2 regions of the Mesorhizobium sp. M0904 genome follow, and region 2 is predicted to be linked to the other one. Evidence: riboswitches for the same ligand, from Rfam matches in the RefSeq annotation. Region 2 holds a riboswitch; the other holds the start of a gene.
The links. Region 2 has a riboswitch for cobalamin ahead of NKH80_RS20950 (DUF1636 family protein). Riboswitches for the same ligand answer to the same signal wherever they lie in the genome.
Positions count from the first base shown of each region.

Region 1: it holds a riboswitch for cobalamin, as region 2 does, so the genes downstream of both, metE (5-methyltetrahydropteroyltriglutamate--homocysteine S-methyltransferase) here and NKH80_RS20950 (DUF1636 family protein) in region 2, are expected to answer to the same signal.

Region 1 covers NZ_JAMYOC010000040.1:6,179-10,596, reverse strand. Annotated here, with positions in the region: gene metE (5-methyltetrahydropteroyltriglutamate--homocysteine S-methyltransferase) at 1-2,314, opposite strand, end outside; cobalamin riboswitch at 2,410-2,610, opposite strand; gene NKH80_RS28940 (hypothetical protein) at 3,166-3,420, shown strand; gene NKH80_RS28935 (helix-turn-helix transcriptional regulator) at 3,738-4,418, opposite strand, start outside.
Region 2 covers NZ_JAMYOC010000020.1:24,333-28,750, reverse strand. Annotated here, with positions in the region: gene NKH80_RS20955 (winged helix-turn-helix domain-containing protein) at 226-1,425, shown strand; cobalamin riboswitch at 1,455-1,658, shown strand; gene NKH80_RS20950 (DUF1636 family protein) at 1,697-2,131, shown strand; gene cobW (cobalamin biosynthesis protein CobW) at 2,128-3,168, shown strand; gene NKH80_RS20940 (cobaltochelatase subunit CobN) at 3,187-4,418, shown strand, end outside.

The sequences.
Region 1 (4,418 bases), on a different contig from region 2:
CAACCATGTTCATGAGGGCAGGGCGGACCTCCTCCCACTTGCGGGTTTTGAGGCCACAGTCCGGGTTTACCCACAGTTGGGCATCGGACAGTCGCTCGCGGGCAAGCATGACGAGATCCGAAATCTCGCCGACTTCCGGGACCCGTGGTGAGTGAATGTCGTAGACTCCGGGCCCGATTTCATTCGGATATTTGGAGCTCGTGAAGGCGTCCAGCAGTTCCATTTTCGAGCGCGACGTCTCAATCGAAATGACATCCGCATCCATTTCAGCGATCGCGTCGATGATCTCGTTGAACTCCGAATAGCACATGTGGGTATGGATTTGAGTCGCGTCCTTTACACCCGTTGAAGCGATCCGGAAGCATTCGACAGCCCAGTCGAGATAGTCGTTCCAATCAGACTGGCGCAGTGGCAATCCTTCGCGAAACGCGGCCTCATCGATCTGGATCATCCTTGCGCCGGACCATTCGAGATCCGTCACTTCGTCGCGGATGGCGAGCGCGATCTGGCGGCATGCTTCGGAGCGGGGTACGTCGTCGCGAACAAATGACCAGTTGAGAATGGTCACTGGGCCTGTGAGCATTCCCTTCACAGGGTTTTTCGTAAGCGACTGGGCGAACTGCCACCAGCGCAGCGTCATCGGATTGGGCCTCGATACGTCGCCGAAGATGATGGGGGGGCGCACGTAACGCGACCCATAGCTCTGCACCCAGGCATGCTGGGTGAAGGCGAAGCCGGACAGCTGCTCGCCGAAATGCTGTACCATGTCGTTTCGTTCGAACTCACCGTGCACCAGCACGTCCAGCCCGATCTCTTCCTGCCAGCGAATTGCAGCCTCGATCTCCTTCTTCAGGAAGGTCTCGTAGTCGACATAGCTCAGCTGGTCCTTCGCATGAGCGGCCCGCGCCCTGCGTACCTGCGGCGTCTGCGGGAAGGACCCGATGGTCGTCGTCGGGAACGGCGGCAGCCCGAGCGTGCCGGCCTGGACTCTGGAGCGCTCGGCAAAAGCGCTCTCTCGTCGCTTCATGCTGTCGTCAATGCTGGCGATCCGCCCCTCAACCAGCGGGTCATGGATCTTCGTGGATGTCACGCGAGTGGCGGCAGCCTCGGCAGACGCTTTCAACGCGCCTGCCACCGCATCCCTGCCTTGGGACAGGGCCCGGGCAAGCAACACCAACTCGTCGGTCTTCTGGGCCGCGAAGGCGAGCCACGACCTGATGTCCGCGTCGAGTTCCGTCTCCATGCGGAGGTCGATCGGCACATGCAGCATCGAGCAAGAAGGCGCGATCTCGACGCGGTCCAAGGGCCAGCCGGCGACGATCGGTTTGATGCGGTCGAGAATGGCGGGCAGGTTCGCACGCCAGACGTTGCGGCCATCGATCAAGCCAAGCGAGAGCACCAGATCCTTCGGTGCGAGCCGACCCACCGTTTCCAGCTGCTCGGGAGCGCGCACGAGATCAATATGCAGCCCGGCCAGGGGCAGAGAAACCGCGGTTTCGAGATTGTCTCCCAGCGGCCCGAAATAGGTAGCCAGCATGATCTTCAGCTCGGGCGCGGCTTTCGACAGCTGGCCATAGGCGAATTCGAACGCAGCTCGTTCGTTCGGGTTCAGATCGAGGACAAGCGCTGGCTCATCGATCTGCACCCAGTCGGCTCCAGACAGCTTCAGCCTCTGCAGGAGTTGCTCGTAGACGGGCAGCAGCCGCGGCAGGAGCGCGATGGGATCGAATCCTTCGGCAGGCGATTTCGCCAGCTTGAGGAAGGTGATCGGTCCAAGGATGACTGGGCGTGTGTGAACGCCGAGAGCTTTAGCCTCGATGAAGTAATCGACCGGTTTCGTCGACGAGAGGGCGAACGTCTGATCATCGTTGAGTTCCGGCACAATGTAGTGATAGTTGGTGTCAAACCACTTGGTCATTTCCATCGCGGTTACATCAGACCGATGAGCCGCCTGCTGGTGACCAGCGTGTCGACAATCCTCCGTCTGACCCTGGTTGCCCCGCGCCATTGCGAAGTAGATGTCAAGTGGAACCTCGCCGCTATTCCAGCCGTAACGGGATGGAACGGCGCCGACCATGGCTGCGGTGTCGAGCACATGGTCGTAGAGCGAGAAGTCGTTCGACGGGATTTTCGACACGCCGCGATCGTGCTGCTCCTCCCAGCTAGCGGCACGGAGAGCCTTCGCGGTCGTGAGAAGGTCGGCAGCGGACGATTTTCCGGACCAGTAGCTTTCAAGCGCGAATTTCAGTTCTCGCCGACGACCGAAGCGGGGCACGCCGAGCGTTGCTACAGGAATTTGCTGAGAGACAGTCATGCCAGACCCCGATGGTTGGGGCGTCGGTGACAAGGAAGACGCTAGCAGGCCGGCACGAACGCCAGGCTGCAGCGGCCACCGAGACACCCCGCCCGTGGACGTAATTCGCCGTGGCAGGTCTCCTGGCTCGCGGGGTCATAGCCTCTACCCGTCTTCCCAAGGCTATTCGCCTCAGTGACATGAGTGGGGTTGGCTCGCCGCTAACAGTTGCGGGGGCAGCGCCGGCATCGCACCGGCTTCCCTCTTAGCTCCGCTGCGGCAGCGCCGTACGGAGAACCACGACGCGGGAGACAATTACAGCAGTTCGCTTCTTTGTCAACGCCGCATAAAGAAATGTTTATGTCGTTATGTTAAATTTCCGTTGGCATGTTCCAAAGGTCGCCTCGAAAGCGAAAACTGTGGAAGCCTTGAGCGGCCGGTAAATCAAAGCAATGACGCACGGCGCCCTTGTCCAGGAGGATAGGAGTTCGTCGGCTGCCGGCAGCAAACATACCGGCAAGCGCCGTGGTGCTGCTTAGCGCATCATGCGAACCACCTCGGCGTCGAACTTCGGCTCCGAGGTTCCGACCGCTTCGTTGGTGATCTGCTCGCGACCATATTCGGCTCAATGGCGAGGCTGTTGCCCATGTGGAAGCTGTTGGCCGTGATGCCCTCGGTGATATGACACAACGATTTCGGGGGGAGCACACCGAGGCCAGGCGCAGCGGCGTGTTGCGAAGTGATCGAGGCCAATGTCTCGAACTGCTTGTTCGCAGCCCACCGGCTCAAGGTAACCCGGCTCAAACCACCGGGCCAGCTCAAGTCCTGTCCAAATGAGGCCTGAGCGGCAAATCGTCGTGCACGCGCACGGTTTGGCGTTCGATCTTGTGATGCGTCTTGGGCGGACAATCGCCACGGTGCAGCGCGCAGAAGCGGTCCCCAATTGGGAAACCGAGGGCGGTGAGGGCAAGCCAGCGCCACAGGCGGAAGGGGACTTGGACCTGTTTGCCCTGCTGGACCACAAGTTCGCGACACAGGGCCTCAAGGAGAAGACCAAGAGTGATTATGCGCGGGACCTCGCCAAATTCATCAAAAGCAGCGGGCAGTCAAAGTTCGGCGCCGATTGACATGGAGATAGCCATCGCGGCGGACCGCCCAGGCGGACCGCAAGCCGGAATACAACCGGGTGCACGCGGCCAACCTCGTCCACAAGATGGCGTCGGGCACACACCGGCGATGGGAGAGCGGACCGTGGAGTGCAGGAACTTCACGCCTATCCACGCTCCCGTGGACGTGTCCTGCGGCACATCGGCAGCGATATTGAGGAGGCAGTTGAGCTTCTGGTCGAGCACTCTTACCTGCCACTACCTACGCTTAACGTCATCTCGTACTGAAAACGCACCACGCAAGGTCGAGATGTAACATGCGCCCTTCGTGGATGGTTCTAAGCTTCCTCGGGCGCGGTCAATCTGTGATAACGGTCGCTTGGAACCTCCATCACCGCGACGCGATCAAGGTTGGCGTATCGCGCTCGGTAGTAACCTTCTTCCTCCACTTCGGCGAAACTACACTGGGGAACGTCAAAGGTCGCAGCTTCCAATCCGAAGAAAGTCGTAGCGGTTTCCTCATCCAAGAAGTTCCACTCATCTTCTCCGTCGTCATATGTGACGCGAACATAGGAGGCCATGCGCACGGCTTCCTGATCACCCATCTCTGCGATGATGGCATCGCATTCTTTCTTCAGCTTTCCTGAAACCTCACCCTTATCCCAGTCATCCAAAGCCCGATAGATTTCTGGATGATAATACTCTGGCATCTCCTCTACATCGTCACCGATAAGCTCAATGGTGCGGACATATTGCGGATTTATCAAGAGTATTTTGTTGTCAAGGCTCCAACAATACAGCCATGGCCTGCTTGTGTTATTTCTACGCAGATTATGAAGTTCCTTCAACTGACGTAAAATCGATTCACGCGCCTTTTCATCGATAGGATATTGGCGGCTGCCAAGAGACGTCTTGATTCTGAGCGTGCCGTATCGCGTTTCGGCATCGGCAATTGCAAACGGGCTCGTGCGCCACTCCTCGACATCAATCTTCCAGCCCAGCAGCTCCTCGACCGTGCA
Region 2 (4,418 bases):
CGGCGAGGGTTAGCGCAGCGCTTTCGGCGAAGCAAGTCAAACCTTGTTCAAATCGCGGTACTGGGCGGCATATCCGGGAAAACTGGTCAGATCCGCTCCTGTTTGATTTCTTTCACTTTTCACTCCACTTTTCTCTCCTAACATGGATGCCGCCAAAACCCTGCTAGCATGGCGCGGAATCGCAGATTCTCTGCTCTGTCCGGCATCATCAGGATACCCGCATTGATGAAGGAAAAAATCTCACTTCGCATGGCCCGCCGCATCGCGCTGGCGGCACAGGGATTCAATGACCCCCGACCCGCCGGTACACCCGACCGCCGACATCTGGCCCGCGTGCTTGCCCGTACCGGCCTGCTGCAGATCGATTCCGTCAGCGCCGTGGTGCGCGCCCACTACATGCCGCTCTATTCGCGGCTTGGCCCCTACAAGCTGGCGCTGCTCGACGACGCCGCCATAACGCGCAAGCGCATGGTCTTTGAATATTGGGCGCACGAAGCCTCCTTCCTGCCGGTCGAGACCTATCCGCTGATGCGCTGGCGCATGCAGCGGGCCGAGCGCGGCGAGGAAATGTACAGCGGACTGGCCAAATGGGGCCGCGAGCACGCCGCCTATATCGAAGACATCTATCGCGAGGTCGCCGAACGAGGCCCGATCGCGGCGTCGGCTTTCGAAGGCCAGAAGGGTTCGGGCGGCTGGTGGGGCTGGAGCCATGCCAAGCACGCCTTCGAATGGCTGTTCTGGGCCGGCCGCATCACCACCGCGCATCGCCGCGGCTTCGAACGGTTCTACGATCTGCCGGAGCGCGTACTGCCGCCCGCGATACTCGCTCTACCGGTTCCCTGCCCCGAGGACGCCCACCGCGAATTGCTGCGCATCTCCGCCCGCGCCCATGGCGTCGCCACGGCAGGCGACCTGCGCGACTATTTCCGCCTCTCGCCCGCCGATATTAAGGGCCGCATCGAGGAGCTGGTCGAGGCTGGCGAGCTGTTGCCGGTGAGCGTCGACGGCTGGAGCAAAACAGCCTATCTCCACAAGAACGTCCGTTTGCCGCGCAGGATCGAGGCGCGCGCCTTGCTTGCGCCGTTCGATCCCGTGGTCTTCGAGCGGTCGCGCACCGAGCGATTGTTCGACTTCCACTACCGCATCGAGATCTACACGCCGGCCGAAAAGCGCCGGTATGGCTATTATGTGCTGCCGTTCCTGCTCGGCGACAGCCTCGTCGGGCGCGTCGACCTCAGGGCCGACCGTCCGGCCGGCGTATTGCGCGTCCATGCCGCCTATGCGGAGCCCGGCGCCCCGCCACAAACCGCTGCCGAACTCTTCGAGGAATTGAAGCAGATGCAGGGCTGGCTCGGGCTTGAGCGCATCGAGGTGACGGCTGCCGGCGACCTTGGCCGGCCGCTCGCAGATATCGCCGCGTCATAGACGTGCGTTGACACGACTGCCTCCACAAGCCTAAATCCGTTCCAGACGGTCCCCTGCCCGCAACGGCAGGGGCCAAGAGGGAATGCGGTGCGAAATCTCGATTTCAAATCCGCGGCTGTCCCCGCAACTGTAAGCGACGAGCCAAGGCCGAAAACCACTGGGATATTCCCGGGAAGGCGGCACCAAGGCGATGACCCGCGAGCCAGGAGACCTGCCGTCTAGGACATAAGAATCCGATCGCCTGGCGGGTTTTCCGGGCAAGGAGCCTGATTTGGAACGCGACAGCAGTTTTTCGGCTGAGACAGCGGATTTATTGTCCGGCCCTGACGATTCCCTGGCCGGCGTTACCGTCATCGTCTGCTCTTCCTGCCGTGACGAGACCGGTTCGGACGCTCATCCCCGCGCCGGCGAACTGCTCGCCGAGGACACGCGCCGCGCCGCTTCCGGCGAAAACATCAAAATCCGCACCGTCGAATGCCTCGGCAATTGCAAGCGCCGGCTCAGCGCCGCCATGCTGCGCGGCGGCTGCTGGAGTTACGTCTTCGGCGACCTGACCGCGACCAGCGGCGCCGATCTCGTGACCGGCGCAAAGCTGTTCGCCACCTCGACGGATGGGCTCATTCCGTGGCGCGGCCGTCCCGATTGTCTGAAGCGCGGTCTGGTTGCCCGCATCCCTCCCCTCGACCTTTTGAAGGACTTGATATGACCGCTGCCTCCCTTTCGCGCGTCCCCTGCACCATCGTTACCGGCTTTCTCGGCGCCGGCAAGACGACATTGATCCGCCATTTGCTCGAAAACGCCAAAGGCAAGCGGCTGGCCATCATCGTCAACGAGTTCGGCGACATCGGCATCGACGGCGAGATCCTGAAGGGCTGCGGCATCGACACCTGCCCCGAGGAAAACATTGTCGAGCTGGCCAATGGCTGCATCTGCTGCACCGTCGCCGACGATTTCGTCCCGGCGCTCGACCAGATCCTGTCGCTGATGCCGAGGGTCGACCATATCCTGATCGAGACGTCCGGGCTGGCCCTGCCCAAGCCGCTGGTCCAGGCCTTCCAGTGGCCGTCGGTCAAGAGCCGGGTGACCGTCGATGGCGTTATCGCCGTCGTCGACGGACCGGCGCTGGCTGATGGCCGCGTCGCCAACGACATGGACGCCCTGCAGGCGCAGCGCACGCAGGACGAGACGCTCGAACACGACGATCCGGTCGAGGAAGTATTCGAGGACCAGCTCGCTTGCGCCGACCTGATCATCCTGTCGAAGAGCGACCTGATGGACGCAGCCGGCTCGGCCCGTGCCAATGCCGTCATCGGCAAGCATGTTGCGCGGGCGGTGAAGATCGTGCCGACTTCGCAAGGCAAGGTCGATCCGTCGGTGCTGCTCGGCCTCGGCCTCGCCGTCGAGGACGACATCGAGAACCGCAAGACCCATCACGACGACGAGCTCGACCACGAACATGACGATTTTGACTCGTTCGTCATCGACATCGCGTCCGTGTCCAACCCGGACGAGCTCGCACAACGCGTCGCCACGGCGGCGGCGGAGGAAAACGTGTTGCGCGTCAAGGGCTTCGTCGAGGTTGGCGGCAAGCCGATGCGGCTCCTGCTGCAGGCCGTCGGCCCGCGCGTCAACCATTATTACGACCGCGCCTGGACGGCTGAAGACGATCGCCGCTCGCGCCTTGTCGTCATCGGCCTGAAAGGGCTGAACCGCCCGGCGATAGAGCGTATCCTCGCCGGCTGACCCCAGGTACGAGCCGCGATGCACATCCTCACCACCACATCCGCCTCGCTCGACGATCTCGCCGAGCCTGTCGATCTCAGGCAAACGCCTGCGGATGTCGTGGCCCTGTCCTTCACCGACAGCGACCTGGCCGGGCTGGCGGCGGCGTGGAAGGCGGATGCGGACCGCCTGCCCTCGATGCGGCTCGCCGCCTTGCGCGACCTGCGCCATCCGATGTCCGTCGACCTCTGGACCGAGAGCGTCGCCCGCCACGCCAAGGTCATTCTGGTCCGCATTCTCGGCGGCTACGAGTGGTGGCGCTATGGCTGCGACCAGCTCGCCGTTATCGCGCGAAATCGCGGTATCAAGCTGGCGCTCCTACCGGGCGAGAGCCACGACGAGGATTTGCGACTGATCGAAGGCTCGACGCTGCCGCGCGAGGAGTTGGACGCCCTGCTGGGCTATTTTCGCGAGGGCGGGCCGGCAAATATGACGGCGCTGGTGCAGAGGCTGGCAAGTCTCGCTGGATCGGGTGCGGCGGTAGCCGAACCTGTTAGCGTGCCAAAGGCGGGATTTTACGAGCCGGGGCTGGGGGTCGTCCCCCTCCCCCTCGAGGGGAGGGTCCGGCCGAAGGCCGAGGGTGGTGTCCTCTCCGAAGCGTGCCAACACTTTGAAGCGCGCCGACAGAAAAAAATGTCGAGCACTGCCGCAACGACCCCACCCGGCCCTTCGGGCCACCCTCCCCTCGAGGGGGATGGGGACGTCGTGCCAATTCTCTTCTACCGTTCGATGCTGCTCGCCGCCGACGTCGCGCCCATCGACGCACTTTTCGAAGCGCTGAGCGCGCGCGGCATGGCTCCCGTGCCTATCTTCGTCTCCAGCCTCAAGGACCCGGCCTCACTCGCCTTTGTTGAAACCGCGCTTGCAACGCTGAAGCCTGCCGCCATCATCACTGCCACAGCTTTCGCCTCCGGGGCCGAGCCGGGCGTTGAAACCCTGTTCGACCGCGCCGGCGTGCCGGTGTTCCAGGTCATCGTCGCAACCACCCGCCGCGACATCTGGCAAACCAATCAGCGCGGCCTGGCGCCGGCCGACCTTGTTATGCATGTCGTCCTGCCCGAGCTCGACGGCCGCATCCTGGCCGGCGCCATTTCCTTCAAGGGCGAAAGCGAAACCGATCCTGCATTGGCCTTCCGCGCCTTCGCCAACCGGCCAGAGCCCGACCGCGTCGCGCAAGTGGCGAACCGTATCGAGGCATTCGTGCGCCTGCA